Regions from separate parts of the Micromonospora sp. NPDC000089 genome, predicted to be linked through region 3. Evidence: riboswitches for the same ligand, from Rfam matches in the RefSeq annotation. Region 3 holds a riboswitch; each other region holds the start of a gene.

Region 1 (6,184 bases), on a different contig from region 3:
TCTTCGTGATGGACGACTGCGCCGCCCTGATGCCGAACTACCTGCGCTTCGTCAAGGGCGTGGTGGACGCGCACGACCTGTCGCTGAACATCTCCCGGGAGATCCTCCAGCAGGACCGGCAGATCCAGGTGGTCCGCCGCCGGCTGGTCCGCAAGGTGCTGACCACGGTCAAGGAGCTGCGCGCCACCGACGCCGAGCGGTACCGCACCTTCTGGTCGGAGTTCGGCCGGGTGCTCAAGGAGGGCCTGCTGGAGGACCCGGACAACACCGCGGCCATCCTCGACGTCGTCGCCGTGGCGTCCACTCAGGACGCGGACGAGCTGACCAGCCTCGCCGACTACGTGACCCGGATGAAGGACGGGCAGACCGAGATCTACTACGCCACCGGCGAGACCCGGGCCACCCTGGAGAACTCCCCGCACCTGGAGGCGTTCCGGGCCAAGGGGTACGAGGTGCTGCTGCTCACCGACCCGGTCGACGAGGTCTGGGTGGAGCGGGTCGGTGAGTTCGACGGCCGTCCGCTGCGGTCGATCGCCAAGGGCCAGGTCGACCTGGACACCGAGCAGGAGCGCACCGAGGCCGAGGCGGAGCGGGAGCAGCGCACCCAGGAGTACGCCGGTCTGCTCGCCTTCCTCCGCGAGGCGCTCGCCGACACCGTCCGGGAGGTCCGGCTGTCGTCCCGGCTGACCACCTCGCCGGCCTGCATCGTGGGTGACGCGCACGACCTCACCCCGACGCTGGAGAAGATGTACCGCGCGATGGGCCAGGAGCTCCCGCCGGTCAAGCGGATCCTCGAGCTGAACCCGACGCACCCGCTGGTAACCGGGCTGCGCGACGCGCAGCAGCGCGGCGACGACGCCCCGGCGATGACCGAGACCGCCGAGCTGCTGTACGGCATGGCGCTGCTCGCCGAGGGCGGCGACCTGCCCGACCCCGCTCGGTTCGCCCGGGTGCTCGCCGACCGTCTCGCCCGGACACTCTGACCGCGCGCCGCGGGGCCCCGGCCGGATGACGGGGTCCCGCGGCCGTGCGGGGCGGTGCGACCGGCGTACGACCGGCAGAATGCGGTCATGCGGGGGAGTGCGGCACGGCGGGCGATCGTCGGTGCGCTGTTGGCGTCGGGGCTGTTGCTGTCCGGATGTGCGGTCCATGAGGCGGCGCCGGGCGACGCGGAGCGGTTGGCCCGGCAGCAGGCACGCGACCGGCTGGACGAGCTGACCGCCGCTATCGACCGGGACCGTCCGTGGCAGGCCGACGAGTTCGGCCGGCTCGTCGCGGGGCGGGACCAGGTCGAGCTGGTGGCGCTCGACGGCACCACCCGGGGTGCGGGCGACGGCGTGTCCCTGGTGGTGCGCACGCACGGCGAGGCGACCACGAAAACCTGGGACGGCGCCGACGACGGCCACGCCGAGGTCGCGCTCTGTCATCGGCTCCGCTACCGGAGCGACGCCGTCGATCCGGTGACCGAGGTGGAGTGTCCGGCCGGCGCCCCGGTCACCCCGCGCCCCGCGGCCACCCTGCCGGCCGGCGTCGACGAGCGGCTGCGCCGCGAGCTGCCGACCGGTTCCGCCGCCACCGAGGCGTCGGTGGGCGCCCTGCTCGACCGGATGCGATTGGACCCCCGGGTACGCCGGGACGTGGCCACGCTCGACGGCCACATCGGCCTCGCCCTGCGCGCCGACCGGCGCGGCTCCTGCCTGCTGGCCAGAGTGGTGGGTGACCGGGTCGAGGTGTGGCGGCCGAGCGCCGTGCAGCTCCAACCGGGAGAGTTGAGCTGCTCGGCGGAGACGGCCGCGAGCGGTCAGGGGCAGCGTTCTCCGCATTGAGGCGGGCATTCTCCGCTCCTGTGGACGGTCCGCAACTCGGGGCGTCCGGTCGTCGCCTGACCGGGTGAAGAACTTCACAAGAGGTGGGCAAAGTGCAGAAACGGCTCCTAACGTCGATCCGGTCCGCCATCGCGGACACCACGGTCGGTAACGCCTAATCCATGCCGCCGGCCGCTGGACCTTGTCCCATGGGCATGGAGCGGGGGACCCAACGTTCCTCGGTGCACGTCACCTCGGGGTGAAGCCGCCAGTGGCGGCCGGGCTCCTCGGCCCGAACCCGACAGCTCACCTCGTCGGCGTGGAGGGATCACAGATGGCAACTCGATACATCGCCCGTCACCGACGGGTCAGCTCGCGCCGCGTCGCCGTCGGTACGCTCGCCGTCGGCGCGGCCACCGGGGTCGCCGCGGTGCTCGCGCCGGCCGCTCCGGCGAGCGCCGCCAGCGTCAACTGGGACGCGATCGCCCAGTGCGAGTCCGGCGGAAACTGGCACATCAACACCGGCAACGGCTTCTACGGCGGCCTGCAGTTCACCTCGGGCACCTGGGCCGGCTACGGCGGCAAGAAGTACGCCGCCCGCGCCGACCTGGCCAGCCGGGGCGAGCAGATCGCGATCGCCGAGAAGGTGCTCGACGGTCAGGGCATCGGCGCCTGGCCGGTGTGTGGCAAGAAGGGTGGCTCGACCAAGAGCTACTCGTCCGGCTCGGAGAAGTCCGCGCAGAAGTCCGAGCGTTCGGAGAAGTCGGAGCGCTCGCAGAAGTCGGAGCGGGCGCAGCGGTCGGAGCGGACGCACAGGTCCGAGCGGTCCGCGCGCACGGAGAAGGCCGAGCGCGTTTCCACGAAGTCGAGCCGAAGCGAGCGGCCCGCCGCCCCGGCGGCCAGCGGCGACTACCTGGTCCGCACCGGCGACACCCTGTCGGAGATCGCCGACGCGAAGAACGTCGCGGGCGGCTGGCAGGCGCTGTACGAGCGCAACAAGCGCATCGTCGGCGCCGACCCGGGCCTGATCTTCCCGGGTCAGCGGCTCAGCGTCTGACGCACCACACCCTCTCCCCGAGGGCCGCACCACCCTCTCCCCGAGGGCGCACCACGGCGACGCCCGGCCGGTCCACCGGCCGGGCGTCGCCCCGTCGGAGGGGCCGCCAGAATCCGGCAGGTGGCGGCGGGTCGGTGAGCGCCGGGGAGGGTTCCGCCGGGCCGGCGCGGGGTACTGCGGGACCAGGGGCAGGCCGTCGGTCGTACGAAGGTCGATGTGGTCGGCGTGACGGCGGATAGGGTTGGCCCTGGTGTGCCGGGAAGTCTGGTCGGCGATGGATGACGCGACCCCTGCCGACGAGGAGTTTCCGTGACCGACGCCGACCGGCGCCGTACCAGCCTGTTCGCCCGCCGCTCCTGGGGCGAGACCAGCCGCATCTCCGCCATCCTGCGCAAGGAGACCGTCGGCGGGGCGCTGCTGCTGGCCGGGGCGCTGCTCGCCCTTATCTGGTCGAATTCCCCCTGGTCCGGCGGTTACCAGTCGGTACGGGACCTGCGGGTGGGCCCCTCGGCGCTGCACCTGGACCTCACCCTGGCGACCTGGGCCGCCGACGGCCTGCTGGCGATCTTCTTCTTCGTCGCCGGGCTGGAGCTCAAGCGGGAGTTCGTCGCCGGGGACCTGCGCGATCCGCGTCGCGCGGCGGTGCCGGTGGCGGCCGCGATCGGCGGGGTGGTCGTACCGGCGGTGCTGTTCACCCTGATCGCGGCCGGCGCCGGCGGCGGGGCCGCGCGGGGGTGGGCGATCCCGACCGCCACCGACATCGCCTTCGCGCTGGCCGTGCTGGCGGTGATCGGGCGGTTCCTGCCCTCGGCGCTGCGGACCTTCCTGCTCACCCTGGCCGTGGTAGACGACCTGCTGGCCATCATGATCATCGCCGCCTTCTACACCTCCAGCCTGTCGGTCGGGCCACTGGTCGGCGCGCTGGTGCCACTGGCGATCTTCGGCTGGCTGGTGCAGCGGCGGGTCCGCTCGTGGTGGCTGCTGCTGCCGCTGGCCGGGGTCACCTGGGCGCTGGTGCACGCCTCCGGGGTGCACGCCACCGTGGCCGGCGTCCTGCTGGCGTTCACCGTGCCGGTGATCCGCAGCGAGGCCGCCGGCGGGCCGGACGCCGGCCCGGGCCTGGCCGAGCACTTCGAGCACCGGTTCCGGCCGCTCTCGGCCGGGGTCGCGGTGCCGGTCTTCGCCTTCCTGTCCGCCGGGGTGACCGTCGGTGGCCTGGCCGGGCTCGCCACCGCGCTGACCGACCGGGTGGCGCTGGGCATCCTGGTCGGCCTGATCGTCGGCAAGCCGGTCGGCATCCTGCTCGCCACCTGGCTGGTCTCCCGGTTCACCCGGGCTGACCTGGACGAGGGCCTGAACTGGCTGGACGTGCTCGGGCTGGCGTTGCTCGGCGGCATCGGGTTCACCGTCTCGCTGCTGATCGGCGAGTTGGCCTTCGGGCTGGGCAGCGCGCGCGACGACCACGTCAAGGTGGCGGTGCTGGCCGGTTCGCTGCTGTCCGCGCTGCTGGCCACCGTCGTGCTGCGGGCCCGGACCCGGGTGTACCGGCGGGTCTGCGAGGCCGAGTCGGTCGACCTGAACCAGGACGGCGTCCCCGACGTCTACGAGACGCCCCCCGGCCAGTCCGCCGACCGCTGAACAAGGGGTTCGGGCGGCGCGCCAGGCCAGCGTGCGGGCGGCGGGCCAGGTCGGGCGTGAGCCGTCAGGGCGGGGGCGGCGCGGCCGGGTAGGCGCGGGTCTCCGCCGCCTTGACCGCCGCCCACACCCGCTGCCCGGGGGCCAGCCGCAGCTGGGCTGCGGCCGCCGGGGTGACGTCAGCCGCGGCGGGCAGGTCGCCGCCGAGCTGGACCCGCACGTTGTCGCCGTGCCGCTGGACCCCGGCGACAGTGGCCGGCCAGGCGTTGCGGGGGCTGCCGTCGGGGCGGTGCGGGTGCAGGGCGACCGCGGCGGGCGGGAACACCACGAAGGCGTCCCCGGTCAACGGGTCGGCGGTGGCGATGGCGAAGCCGCCCGCCAGCCGCACCAGCCGACCCTCGGCCCGGCCCCGGTAGAGGTTGAGCCCGACCAGCCGGGCCACGTAGTCGGTGCGTGGCCGGGCGGTCACCTCCGCCGCGTCGCCCTCCTGCACCACCCGGCCGTCCTCCACGATGACCAGCCGGTCGGCCAGCGCCAGCGCGTCCAGCGGGTCGTGGGTGACCAGCAGCGCGGCGCCCGCGTGGTCGGCCAGGTGCCGGTGCAGCTCGGCGCGGGTGTCCAGCCGGGTCCGGGCGTCCAGCGCGGCGAGCGGCTCGTCCAGCAGCAGCAGGGCCGGGTCGACGGCGAGCGCCCGGGCCAGCGCGACCCGCTGCGCCTGCCCGCCGGAGAGCTGCCGGGGCCGGTGCCCGGCGTACCCGGACAGGCCCACCCGGTCCAGCCAGCCGGCGGCCCGGTCCCGGGCGGCCCGCCGGTCCAGCCCCTGCCGGCGCGGCCCGAACGCCACGTTGTCCCGCGCGGTGAGGTGCGGAAAGAGCAGGTAGTCCTGGAACACCACGCCGATCTGGCGCCGCTCCGGCGGCACCCAGGCCCGGGCCGCCGGTCGGTCGAGGTCGACGCCGGCGAGGCGGACGTGCCCGGCGGTGAGCGGTTGCAGGCCGGCCAGCGCGCGCAGCGCGGTGGTCTTGCCGGCGCCGTTCGGGCCGAGCAGCGCCACCACCTCACCGGCGGCCACGGTGACCCGGGCGTCCAGCCGGAACCCGCCCCGCTGCACCCCCAGGTCGGCGTCGAGCAGCGGGCCGGTCACGGGCCGGTGAGCCAGCGGTCGTGCAACCCGGCCAGGATCGCCACCGAGGCGGTGAGCAGGATCAGGCTGAGCACGATGGCGGCGTCCAGGTCGGTCTCCAGGGCCAGGTAGACCGCGAGTGGCATGGTCTGGGTGCGGCCGGGAAAGTTGCCGGCGAAGGTGATGGTGGCGCCGAACTCGCCCAGCGCCCGGGCCCAGCAGAGCACCGCCCCGGCGGCCACCCCGGGGGCGACCAGCGGCAGCGTGACGTGGGTGAAGGTGGTCCAGCGGCCGGCCCCGAGGGTGGCGGCGGCCTCCTCGTACCGGCTGTCGGCGCCGCGCAGCGCCCCCTCCACCGCGATGATCAGGAACGGCATGGCCACGAACGCCTCGGCGAGCACCACCCCGGTGGTGCTGAACGGCAGCGTCACCCCGAAGGTGTCCGCCAGCCAGCCGCCGAGCAGCCCGCGCCGGCCGAAGACCAGCAGCAGCGCCACGCCGCCGACCACCGGCGGCAGCACCAGCGGCACGGTGACCAGCGCCCGGACCACCCGCCGGCCGGGG
Region 2 (6,184 bases), on a different contig from region 3:
TCGAGGACGACCTGCTGGATCCGGAGGCCGCGCCGGCGGACCTGCCGGTGATCGGCGACGGCGCTCTGCTGGCCACCCTGTCCCGGGCCACCGGCCGCGGCATGCGGGACATCGTGGCCACCATCCAGCGGGAGCAGGACGAGGCGATCCGCTCCCCCGCCTCGGGGATCACCATCGTCTCCGGCGGCCCGGGCACCGGAAAGACGGCGGTGGCCCTGCACCGGGCGGCGTACCTGCTCTACTCCGACCGCAACCGGTACGCCGGCGGCGGCATCCTGGTGGTCGGCCCGTCCGGCGTCTTCGTCGAGTACATCGCCTCGGTGCTGCCCTCGCTGGGTGAGGAGACCGCCACCCTGCACTCGCTCGGCTCGCTCTTCCCGGGCTTCTCCGCGTCCCGGACCGATCCGCCGGAGGTGGCGGCGGTGAAGGGCTCGCTGCGGATGCGCCGGGTGCTGGACCGGGCGGTACGGGACGCGGTGCCGGACGGCCCGGACGAGCTGCGCCTGCTCTACCGCGGCGAGCTGCTGCGGCTGGACCGCCGCGAGCTGGACGACATCCGGGACCGGACGCTGGCGCGCGGCGGCCGCCGCAACGAGGTGCGCCGGGCCGCCTTCGACGCCGTCCTGGCGGCGCTCTTCGGGCAGGCCCGCCGGCTGCGGGTGGGCCGGCTGCCGGAGCAGCCCGCGTTCGAGGACGAGATCATCGACCGGCCCGAGTTCCGGGAGTTCCTCAAGGCGTGGTGGCCCCGGCTGCACCCCCGGCACGTGCTGGGCTGGCTGGCCCGCCCCGAGCGGCTGCGCCGGTACGCCGCCGGCCTGCTGTCCCGGGCCGAGCTGGCCCGGCTCGACGACGCGTACCGGACGCTGGACTCGCAAGGGCTGACGGTGGCCGATGTCGCCCTGCTGGACGAGCTGGACGCGCTGCTGGGCCGGCCGGCGCAGCGGGCCCGGCCGCGGCGGGACCCGTACCAGCTGGCCGGCGGGGTGCGCGAGCTGAGCACCGCCGCGGACCGGCGGCGGGCGGCCCGGGAGGCCGCCCGGGAGCGCCCGGCGGACTACCGCGACTTCGCGCACGTGGTGGTGGACGAGTCGCAGGACGTGTCGCCGATGCAGTGGCGGATGATCGGCCGTCGCGGGCGGTTGGCGTCCTGGACGGTGGTCGGCGACCCGGCGCAGACCGCCTGGGCGGGCGACCCCGGCGAGCTGGACCGCGCGCGGGACCAGGCGTTGGGCCGGCGCCGGCGGCACCGGTTCACGCTGACCACCAACTACCGCAACTCGGCGGAGATCTTCGCGGTGGCGGCGGCGGAGATCCGCCGGCTGCACCCGGACCTGGCGCTGCCCATCGCGGTGCGGTCCACCGGGGTGGACCCGGTCGCGCTGACCGTGCCGGCCGCCGAGCTGGTCGAGACCACGGTGGCCGCGGTGGAGACGCTGCTGGCCGACGTGGAGGGCACGGTCGGGGTGATCACCCCGGTGCCGCGGCGGGACGAGGTGGCCGGCTGGCTGGGTGACCGCGGCGGCTCCCGGCTCCAGGTGGTGACCAGCCTGCAGGCCAAGGGCATGGAGTACGACGGCGTGGTGCTGGTCTGCCCGGGTGAGATCCGGGCCGAGCCGTCCGGGGTGCGCACCCTCTACGTGGCGCTGTCCCGGGCCACCCAGCGGCTGACCACCGTCGATCCCGTTCCGGCCGTCGGGGATCACTTGCACACATAGCGATGTGAGCATACATTGGGTCGGGCCCCTCGACAGCGACGGAAGGTGTGGGCGTGGGCGGAGGTCATGACCACGGCGTGGCGGTCGGCAACGCCGCGCACCGCCACTCCGGCCGGCTGTGGGCGGCCTTCGGGCTGCTCGCCGCGCTGATGGTGGTCGAGGCGGTCACCGCGTTCGGCACCGGCTCGCTGGCCCTGCTCTCCGACGCCGGGCACATGTTCACCGACGTGCTCGGCATCGGCATGGCGCTGGCCGCGATCACCGCCACCCGCCGGGCCGACCGCGACCCGCAGCGCACCTTCGGGCTCTACCGGCTGGAGGTGCTCGCCGCGCTGGCCAACGCCGTGCTGCTCAGCGGGGTGGCGGTCTACGTGCTGATCGAGGCGATCCACCGGTTCGGCGACCCGCCCCGGGTGCTCACCGGCCCGATGCTGGCGGTGGCGGTGCTCGGCCTGCTGGCCAACGTGGCCGCCTTCGCCCTGCTGCGCCCCGGCGCGCAGGAGAGCCTGAACCTGCGCGGGGCGTACCTGGAGGTGGTCGGCGACCTGCTCGGCTCGCTCGGCGTGATCGGCGCGGCGCTGCTGATCGCCGGCACCGGCTGGTGGTGGGCCGACCCGGCCGTGGCGGTGGCGATCGGCCTGTTCATCCTGCCCCGCACCTGGCGGTTGGGCCTGGCGGCGGTGCGGATCCTGGTGCAGGCCGCCCCGGAACACCTCCAGGTGACCGCCGTACGCGACCGGTTGACCGCCGTGCCGGGGGTGGCCGAGGTGCACGACCTGCACGTCTGGACGCTCACCTCCGGCATGGAGGTGGCCTCCGCCCACCTGACCACCACCCCGGGCGCCGAGCTCGGCATGGTGCTCGCCGCCGCCCGCAGCGCGCTGCACGAGGACTTCCGCATCGAGCATGCGACCCTGCAGATCGAGCCGGGCAGCTCGCCGGGCGCCTGCGGGCCCTCCCACTGGTAGTTAGCGGTTCCTTAAGAATCCCGGGGATCATGTCCGTTAATCACCCTTTTAACGGCATTATCTCGCGTACCCTCGGTCACGAAACGGGCGGCGGTCACACCCGTGCCGGTAAGCTCTGCCCCGGCCTCCGCGCGGCGGCGCCCACCGGCGCGGCGTGGTGACCGTCGCCTAATCGCCAGCACAGGCGAGCCGGGGAACCACGTTCGTGGGGTGCATCCGCGTCAGCGGTAGGGATCTTCCGTCCCGAACCCGTCAGCTAACCCGGTCGGCGGCTGACGGAAGGACACGTGCATGCAGGTTCGACACACCACCGCGCGGCTGCTGGCCGCGATCGTCGCGACGCTCGCCCTGGGCGTGTCGTCCGCGCCGCTCGCCACGCCCGCCGTCGCCGCCGGCCCGACCAACCACCTCGCCGCCCCCGGGGACGACGACGAGGGTGGCTCCCCCTCGCTGCGCGCGCAGCTCGACGCGGCCAGCAAGGGCTGGCTCGACGCCCGGGCCGCGCTGGACCGCTCCACCCAGCGGCAGAAGCAGCTCGACGCCCAGCTCAAGACCGTGGAGACCGAGCTCGGCTCGCGCACCGACAAGGTCGGCGAGATCGCCGGTCTGGCGTACCGGACCGGGCGGCTCGGCCCGATCTCCGCGCTGCTGGACAGCCGCACACCGGAGGGCTTCCTGGACCGGGCGCGGGCGCTGGAGACGGTGGCCGCCAACGAGGACCGTGAGCTGCGCAAGCTGGTCGAGACCCGGGACGCGGCGACCCGCACCCGCACCGCGCTGGCTACCGAGATCGTCGAGCAGCGCAAGCAGGTCACCGTGATGGCCAAGCGCAAGGAGCAGGCCGAGCGGGCGCTCGAGGTGGCCGCCGCCGAGAAACCGGCGCCGCCGAAGGCCGACACCGGCGCCACCCGGGGCACCTCCACCGCCACCGCCAAGGCCGCCCCGCGCAACTCCGACGGCTCCTGGCCGCCCGAGTCGTGCAGCATCAACGACCCGACCCCGGCCGACGGCTGCATCACCCCCCGGATGCTGCACGCGATGCAGCAGGCCCAGGCGGCCGGCTTCAAGCGGTACGTCTCCTGCCACCGGCCCAGCGGATCCGGCGAGCACCCCAAGGGCCGCGCCTGCGACTTCGCCGCCCAGACCGACGGCTTCGGCGGGGACGCCACCGGCGGCGACAAGACGTACGGCACCAACCTGGCCGCGTACTTCATCCGCAACTCCGACCGGCTCGCCGTGCTGTACGTGATCTGGTACCGGCAGATCTGGCTGCCCAGCAGCGGCTGGAAGTCGTACAGCGGGGCGGGCGGGGACCCGTCCAGCGACCACACCAACCACGTGCACCTGTCCGTGTACTGACCCGCGCCGACCGGTGGCCCGCCCGCCCGGGCGGGCCACCCGCGTACGCCCCTCGTCGTACGCCGGATGTCGTCGCCCGGCCCACGACGGCCCGGCCCCGGCGGACCAGCATCGGGGTATGCGCAGACTCTCCCCCGACGGCCGCCGGGCGCTGCTCACGCTGCACCTGGTGACCTCGCTCGGCTGGCTCGGCGCCGATCTCGGCCTGCTCACCCTCGGCGTGGCCGGGCTGCGCGGAGCCGACCCGGCGGTGGTCTATCCGGCGGCGGCGTTGCTGGCCACCTGGCTGTTCGCCCCGCTGAGCGTCGCGGTCTGGCTGGCCGGGGTGGCCAGCGCCCTGCTCACCCCGTGGGGGCTGCTGCGGCACCGCTGGGTGGTGGTGAAGCTGGGGCTGACCTCGGTGATGCTGGTGCTGGTGCTGTTCCTGCTGGTGCCGACCGTGCGGGCCGCCGCGCTGCCGGACGCCACCGCGCACCAGCGGATCGACGTGGTGGTCGCGCCCAGCGTCTCCACCGCGCTGCTGGTCACCATGACGGTGATCTCGACCTGGAAGCCGTGGGGCCGGACCCGCCGGGGCGTACCCGCCCGCCGCCCGGCGTCCACGGCCGCCACCCGCGGCTGACGACCGGCCGAGCGGGTCACCGGTCGCCGGCCACGGATCTAGCGGGCCGATGGGCGGGCGGCGGCCGAGACCGCTACCGGTCGAGCGGGTTGTCGTCGGGGCCCGGGTCCACCGCATCGCCGCCCGGGTCGTGGTCGGTGGGGTCGTGGTCGGTGGGGTCGTGCTCGGTGGAGTCGTGCTCGGCGTGGTCGTGGTCGGCGCCGCCGGCGGACCGGTCCAGCATCGCGCCGAGCCGGCTGGCCAGCCCGAGGTGGGCGGCCCGGGCCTGGCGGAAGGCGTACCCGAACAGCGGCGCCGGCGCGGCCAGGGTGATCTCGACGTCGATCCGCAGCACCCCGGCCTCCTCGTGCAACCGGGTGAGGTTGCGGACCGTCGTGCCGGGCTGCTGGCGGGCCACGGTGACGATCTCGTCGTCGGTCACCACCAGCACGTCGGCCTGGTAGGTGACCGGGAAGTGCAGCGGCCCGACCGCCAGCCGGTCGGTGATGGCGTAGCTGGCCCGCGCGCCGGGCCGGGCCGGCAGCCGGCGCACCCGGACGATCAGCGGATGCAGCTCCCCCTGCCGCGCCGGGTCGCTCAGCAGCGCCACCGCGTCGGCCCGTGAGCAGCGCGCCTGCACCGTGTAGCTGAACGATTCCCGCCGGACCACCGCGCCTCCACACCGTCGTCGGTGGCCCGATCGTGCCGTACCGGGAACGGCCTGGCAACGCCGGGGCCGGCACCGGACGGGCGCCCGCCGGTCACCGGGGCCGGCGGTGCGGACCCGTGCGACCTCGGCGGGTGAGCAGACCCCAGCCGGCCAGCAACCGGGCGGGCAGGGCGGCCCGGCGACCGGCGCGCGCCCGCTCGGGGCCCGGCGGCGGCACGGGTTCGTTCCGCCCGGCGGCGGGCAGCCAGGCGAGCAGTGGACGGCGGGGCACGACGGCGGCCGATCAGGCGCCGGGAAGGACCTCGGTGGCGGGAGCGGTGCCGGCGAAGTAGGGCTCCGGAGCGCCGAAGAGGCCGAGCAGGCCGGTGACCCAGAGCTGCCGGTGCACGAACCGGCTGGGCTGGGTGACGACCAGCTTGACGCCGCTGACCTCGGCGGTCTGGAAGCCGGCCACCATCGCGCTGATGCCGACCGAGTCGATGAAGGTGACCAGCCGCATGTTGAGCTCGATCCGGGACGGGCGGCCCTTCGCGAGCACCTCCGCGATCGCCTCCCGCACCTCGTACGCGGTGTCGACGTCGATCTCGCCCCGCGGGGCGATCTCGATGACACCACCGTGCAGCATCGACTTCACGATCGACAGGCTCACGCGAGCACCTCCACTCGCCCGGTTCCACGGGCGCCTCATCAGTACGCGGGCCGCGACCGAGAGTATTCCTCCGACGGCCTCGGTCGCCACCCCTCGGGATGAGCGATTCGCGGATCCGGACGGACCGGGCGGCCCCGGGGCGGGGCAGTCTCGGATCCGGTCGGCTCCGGCGTGGCCGCCGATACCGGCCACGCCAACCGCATCAGCGTAGCGGGCCGGGTC
Region 3 (6,184 bases):
GCACCATGCGGATCATCGGCCAGCCGGACGCCCGGGCCGCCGTCGAGTGGCTGTTCACCCTCGGCCTCTCCGGGGTGCAGTTCTTCTTCGTGCTGAGCGGTTTCGTCCTGGTCTGGTCGGCCCGGGACGGGGAGCGGCGGCGCGACTCCTGGCGCCGCCGACTGGCCAAGATCTATCCGAACCACGTGCTGACCTGGGCCGCCGCGCTGCTGGTGATGTGGTGGTTCGCCGACCCGGTGTCGCCCCGGGCGGCCTGGGAGAACCTGCTGCTCATGCAGGCGTGGGACCCCACCCCCGGCTACTTCTACAGCATCAACACGGTGAGCTGGTCGCTCTCCTGCGAGCTGTTCTTCTACCTGTGCCTGCCGTTGGTGCTGCCCGCCCTGCGGCGGGCCCCCGTCGCCGCGCTCTGGGCCGTGGTGGTGGCGGTGCCGCTGCTCATCCTGGCCCTCTGGCCCGGGCAGGCGCTCGTGCCGACCGAGTCCACCTGGTGGTTCACCCAGATCTTCCCGGTGGTCAGGTCCCTGGAGTTCTGGCTGGGCGTGGTCGCCGCCGAGCTGATGCGGCGTGGCCGGTGGCGCGGGCCCGCACTGCCGGCCGCCACCGCGATCTTCGTCGCCGTCTGGGTGCTGGCCGCGCAGTGGATCCGGGCCGAGCTGTGGGCGGCGATCCTCTCGGCCGCGTACCTGCTGGTGATCACCGCCGCCGCGGACGCCGACGTGCGGGGCCGCCGGTCACCGTGGCGCGGCCGGGCGCTGGTCTGGCTCGGCGAGGTGTCGTTCGCCTTCTACCTGGTGCACGTCCTGGTCATGGTGACCGTGCTGCGGCTCACCGGGCACCTCGGGGTGCGGCTGCCCGGCTGGTGGGGGCCGCTGGTCGTGCTCGGCTTCCTGGCGCTGAACCTGGCGCTGGCCGGGCTGCTGCACCGGTACGTGGAGACGCCGATGATGCGCCGCCTCTCCCCGCGCCGCCGACCGCCCCGACCCGCTCCGGCCGCCGGGGCCGTACCACCGGCGGTGGGGGTGCCGGCGCCGCGGGCGGCGGCCGACGACGCGCCCCGCGGCCGCCCGGTGGAGTACGCGGGCCCGCGCGACTCGGCCTGACCGGTCGGGTTCGCGGCCGATGCGACGGGCGCGGCGACACGCCGGGAACGCTGCGCCTCGGCGATGTCGGCGGTAGCGTGGCACCGTGCTCCCGGTCGCGCTCACCAGTCCCCTGTGGTGGGTGACGCGCTGGAGTTCCCGGCTGCTGACCAGCCTGGCCGTCGCCATGGCGCTCTCCTTCGGCGGCGCCGCCCCGGACGCCATCCCGCCGCCCGCCGTCGCCACGGCCGGAGCCGCCACCACGGCGGCCGCGTCCAGCGCGGCGCTGCCCGGGCGGTCGGCTCTCGCGCCTCCCGGTCTCCGCTCCGCGCCCGGCCGCCTCTCGGCCGGGCCGGCCGCCGCGCTGCCGGCCGCCGCGCTGCCGGCCATCACGGCCTTGGCCGGCACGCTGCGGGCCGCCGCGCCGCCGACCGTCACGCTGGCCGGTGCCGCGCCGCCGGCCGCCTCCGTGCTGGCGGCCGCGACGACGTCGGCCGCCACGGCGGCGGCCGCGCCGGACGACGGGTACCTCGGTGCCGCCGACCCGCACGCCGGGCCCGTCCCGGCCGCTCCGCTCGCCGCGCCCGCACCGGCACCCGCGTCGGTCCCGGTCCTCGTCGGGCTCGCGTCGGCGGTCTCGGGGCCGCGCGCGCCGCCGGCCGGCTGACCGCCCGCGCGGGGGCCGACCCGCGCCCACTTCACCACGGAACCTCAGCTCCGCACGCCACCGGCGGCGAGCCCGACCCGGGCGCCACCGCCGCGGACCACGTGCGGCCTCCTCACCCGCATCCCGTTTCCGGAGGTGCCGCGCATGCACACCGCGCTCTACCAGTTCCTCACCGAGATCCCGACCGCCGCCGCCATCTGGTCGTTCCTGCTGGTGATCGCCCTGACCGTGCTGACCGTGCTGGTCGCCCGCCCCGAGCGCGACAGTTCCCCCGAGGCCGCCGTCCCGCCGGGACCGCCCGGGGGCGCCGCGGCAGAGGCGGCCGACCAGCGCCGGTACGCCGAGGAGGTGGCCGTCGCCGCCGCCGGCGCCGCGCAGACCGCCCGCCGGCGGCGGGACGCCTGGTTGGCCGCCCAGGAGGACGCCGACAGCGCCTGGGCGGCGTACGACGAGGCGGAGACCGCCGCGCGTCGGTTCGCCGGGACCCTCGCCCTGCCCACCCCGCGCACGCCCCGCACCCCCGCCGAGTACGCCGCCCGGGAGCGCTGGCTGCACCGGGTCGCGGTGGCCGCGCACTGGCGGGGCGAGCTGACCCTGCCGCAGCTGCGGGACGTCGTCGCGCACCGGGACGGCTGGGATGCCCGCCGGCACCCGGTCGAGCAGGAGGCCCTCCTCGCCCGGTCGGTACGCGACGGTCGGCTCGGGGCGTACCGGGCGGCGGCCGAGCGGGAGCGGGCGGCCTGGCGGGACGCGGAGCTCGCCGCCGACTCCGCCCGCGCGCTGGCCGCGGAGGCGACGGTGGCGGCCCTGCGGCTGCGGCCGGCCCTGGTGGCAGCGCGTCGCCCCGCTGCGGCGCCGGTGGCCGCGACCCGCGCCGCCCGCTTCCGCCCGGCCCGGGTCGGCTGACGCCCGCGTCGTCCTACGCCGGCCGGCGGCTCGACGCGGCCGCCCGGTTCGCCGAAGCTGGCCGAATCGTTACCCGGAATTCGGTGAGCCCGGTCACGTCGGCACCGAACCGGTCATCCGGTGACGGTCGGTGACATCGATCGCGACGATCATCGGTGCTATCCACCACGCTGTCCGCTTGCCGACCCTGTGACACCGGAAAAGAACGTCGTCCGATCGAGCGACGCCAGTGCCATCCTGCCCCGGAAATTGCGCACGACGATCATGTTTCCGCAGCTGGTGGGCCTTGGCGTGGACCCGACCGGCCAGTAATGTCGCCCCGGTCCGGTGCGGTTTCCGATCGCAAGAGGCGACGCCGCGCCGACCCGCTCAATCGTGGCGACACGAGCCGGGGACCCACGCAGTCCCGGGGTGAATCCGCGGGCCACGGCCCGCGGTAGGGCGTTCTTCCCGCCCGAACCCGTCAGCTAACCCGGTCGGCGGTGTCGGAAGGAGTTCCATTCCGTGCAGTTCGATTCCACCCCTCAGTGGTTCCCCCACCTCGGTACCGGGGTGTCGTCGTCGGTCCACCGCGCACCCGCGCGCTGACTCCGACATCCGCCCCGACGTCCGGCTCCTGACCGGGCGATCCCCCGCCAGCGGCCCGCACCGGCCCCGACTCCGCGCGTGGCGCATCCGCCACGTGCCGCTCCGGCGCGCCCGCTCCGCCCTCGTACCGTGGAGGAACACCCGTGAAGCACCTCATGAAGCGGCAGCTGCGGCGCCTGGCCACCGAGCGGTCGTACCAGGTCGTCGCCGGCTCGGCCGCCGCCCTCGTGCTGGCCTCGGGCACCGCCGCCCTGGTCGCCGGCGCCGACGACGACGCGTCCCGGCCGCCGACCCCCGCCGCCATGACCGAGGTGGCGCCGCGACTGGACGACGTGGCCAGCCGCGGCCAGGCCCGGATCGTCGCCGGCGCGCCCGCCGCGGTCCCGTCCGCCAGCCCCCCGGCGACGCCGTCGGCCAGCCCGTCCCCGTCGGCCGCCGCCACCAAGGCCAAGGCCGCCGACCCGGACCTCGCCCCGAAGCCGGCGCCGAAGCCGCCGTCGTCCAAGGTCCTCAGCTACGACTACGAGGCCCAGACCACGTACTACTACTGCGGCCCGGCCGCGGTGCGCAACGCGCTCAGCGCCGCCGGCATCGAGCGCACCCAGGACGGCCTCGCCGCCGCCATGGGCACCACCGAGATGGGCACCAACTCGGCGTTCGACACCACCAAGGCGCTCAACGCCGAGGTCAAGGGCGAGCCGTACCGGACCCGGACTTTCGAGGGCACCCCGAGCTCCGCGCAGATCGACCGCCTCCAGGCCGACGTGGTCCGGGCGATCACCGACAAGCGCGCGGTGGTGGCCAACGTGGCCGGCGACGCCACCGACGTCGACGGCGGCTGGCACTCGTTCCCCGGCGGCCACTACATCGCCGTGGTCGGGTACAAGAACGACGGTCGGACGGTCCGGATCGCCGACTCGGCCGACCCGAGCCTGCCGGCGTACTGGATCAGCACCATCGACCTGGCCAACTGGATCGCCACCCGCGGCTACTCCGCCTGATCCCGGCTCGTCCGACGGGCGCCGGCTCCCACGGGGAGCCGGCGCCCGTCGCCGTCGGCCGAGGGGATCGCCACCTCCACCGCGCGGTAGCTCCACAGCGCGTTCACGCACTCGTGAACGAAAGATGGCGCGCGGGTAGCGGCCCAGATGAACCCTAACGTGCGAACCGCGCCGCCCAACGGGGCGGCGCGGTTCGCGAGACACCGTGGCGGTGCCGAAGCTCACTTCTTCTTGGTGAAGGCCGTGTATGCCTTGATCACCTCGTCGGTCGGGCCGTCCATCCGGATCACGCCCGACTCCAGCCAGATCGTCCGTTCGCAGGTGTCCCGCACGGAGGAGAGCTGGTGGCTGACCAGGAACACCGTGCCGGCGCCCTCCCGCAGCTCACGGACCCGCTGCTCGCTGCGCTTGCGGAAGGCGTCGTCGCCGGTGGCCAGCGCCTCGTCGATCAGCAGCACGTCGTGCTTCTTGGCCGCCGCGATGGCGAACCGCAGCCGGGCCGCCATGCCGGAGGAGTACGTCCGCATCGGCAGGCTGGCGAAGTCGCCCCGCTCGTTGATCCCGGAGAACTCGATGATCTCCGGCGCGCGCTGGGCGACCTCCTCCGGCGACATGCCCATCGCCAGGCAGCCCAGGATCACGTTGCGCTCGCCGGACAGGTCGTTGAGCAGGGCGGCGTTCACCCCGAGCAGCGACGGCTGGCCCTGGGTGTAGACGGCGCCACCGTTCACCGGGAGCAGGCCGGCGATCGCCCGCAGGATGGTCGACTTGCCGGAGCCGTTGGTGCCGATCAGGCCGACCGCCTCGCCCCGGTACGCGGTGAAGGAGACCCCCCGGACCGCGTGCACCTCCTGCACGTTCGGGGCGTTGGTGCGCTTGACCAGCCGCCGGAAGGCCGCCACCGGGGTGGTGCCGCCGGTGGCGCCCTTGTGCACCCGGTAGATCACGTGGGCGTCGTCCACCACCACGGTGGGGATCCGCTCCTCGATCCGGGGCAGCGTGAGGGTCGCGTCGTTCGACGCCTCGAGGTGCTCAACCACGGCCGTACTCCTGTTCTCCGCGCCAGAAGTAGAGGTAACCGCCCAGGCCGGCCACGATCGCCCAGCCCACCGCCACCAGCCACAGCTGGGTCACCGACTCGTTGAGCAGCGGTACGTCCTCCAGCAGCGCGTGCCGACCCAGCTCGATGTAGACCAGCATCGGGTTGTACTGGACCAGGGTGGCGGCCCAGTGCGGCAGCTTCTCGAAGAGGGTGACGCTGTAGAGCACGCCGGAGCCGTACATCCAGGTGCGCATCACGAACGGGATGATCTGCCGCAGGTCGGTGGCCTTGGAGCCCATCCGGGCCACGGTCAGCACCACCCCGGCGTTGAACACCGTCTGCAGCAGCAGCGCGGGCACCAGCATCAGCCACTCGAAGCTGAGCGGTTCGCCGGTGATCAGCACGATGCCGATCAGCACCACCATCGAGGCGAGCAGTTCCTGGAACTGGGTCAGCACGATGGCCAGCGGCAGGCTGGCCCGGGGGAAGTGCAGCGCCCGGATCAGCCCCAGGTTGCCGCTGATCGCCGCCGTGCCCGCCTGCACCGCGCTCTGGGTGAAGTTGAAGATGAACAACCCGGTGGTCAGGTACGCGATGAAGTTCGGGATGCTCTTCTGCTCGAGCACGATGCCGAAGATCAGGTAGTAGACCGCGGCGTTGGTCAGCGGGGTGAGCACCTGCCAGAGCTGACCCAGCTTGGCGTTGCTGAACGAAGCGACCAGTTTGGCGTTGGCGTACGCGGCGATGAAGTGCCGGTACGCCCACAGTCGGCGGCTGTACTCGGCAAGGGACGGGCGCTCGCCGGCGACCTTGAGTCCGTGCCGAGCGGCCAGCTGCGCCTGGGTCAGGCCCGTTTCGGGGTCGACCAGCGCGGTGGTGGCCATGGGTGGGGCGCTCC

What was found. Region 3 has a riboswitch for cyclic di-AMP ahead of ACFY3U_RS11125 (C39 family peptidase). Riboswitches for the same ligand answer to the same signal wherever they lie in the genome.
Region 1: it holds a riboswitch for cyclic di-AMP, as region 3 does, so the genes downstream of both, ACFY3U_RS17720 (transglycosylase family protein) here and ACFY3U_RS11125 (C39 family peptidase) in region 3, are expected to answer to the same signal.
Region 2: it holds a riboswitch for cyclic di-AMP, as region 3 does, so the genes downstream of both, ACFY3U_RS04240 (coiled-coil domain-containing protein) here and ACFY3U_RS11125 (C39 family peptidase) in region 3, are expected to answer to the same signal.

Annotation. Positions count from the first base shown of each region.
Region 1 is NZ_JBIAZT010000009.1:12,054-18,237, reverse strand. Features, by position in the region: gene htpG (molecular chaperone HtpG) at 1-983, shown strand, start outside; gene ACFY3U_RS17725 (hypothetical protein) at 1,071-1,826, shown strand; cyclic di-AMP (ydaO/yuaA leader) riboswitch at 1,968-2,140, shown strand; gene ACFY3U_RS17720 (transglycosylase family protein) at 2,140-2,862, shown strand; gene nhaA (Na+/H+ antiporter NhaA) at 3,172-4,500, shown strand; gene ACFY3U_RS17710 (ABC transporter ATP-binding protein) at 4,565-5,641, opposite strand; gene ACFY3U_RS17705 (ABC transporter permease) at 5,638-6,184, opposite strand, start outside.
Region 2 is NZ_JBIAZT010000002.1:174,191-180,374, reverse strand. Features, by position in the region: gene ACFY3U_RS04250 (HelD family protein) at 1-1,715, shown strand, start outside; gene ACFY3U_RS04245 (cation diffusion facilitator family transporter) at 1,763-2,683, shown strand; cyclic di-AMP (ydaO/yuaA leader) riboswitch at 2,839-2,970, shown strand; gene ACFY3U_RS04240 (coiled-coil domain-containing protein) at 2,975-4,042, shown strand; gene ACFY3U_RS04235 (hypothetical protein) at 4,161-4,664, shown strand; gene ACFY3U_RS04230 (SRPBCC family protein) at 4,738-5,313, opposite strand; gene ACFY3U_RS04225 (STAS domain-containing protein) at 5,597-5,938, opposite strand.
Region 3 is NZ_JBIAZT010000004.1:331,188-337,371, reverse strand. Features, by position in the region: gene ACFY3U_RS11140 (acyltransferase family protein) at 1-1,103, shown strand, start outside; gene ACFY3U_RS11135 (hypothetical protein) at 1,225-1,749, shown strand; gene ACFY3U_RS11130 (hypothetical protein) at 1,894-2,655, shown strand; cyclic di-AMP (ydaO/yuaA leader) riboswitch at 3,012-3,152, shown strand; gene ACFY3U_RS11125 (C39 family peptidase) at 3,387-4,244, shown strand; gene ACFY3U_RS11120 (ABC transporter ATP-binding protein) at 4,466-5,284, opposite strand; gene ACFY3U_RS11115 (ABC transporter permease) at 5,277-6,170, opposite strand.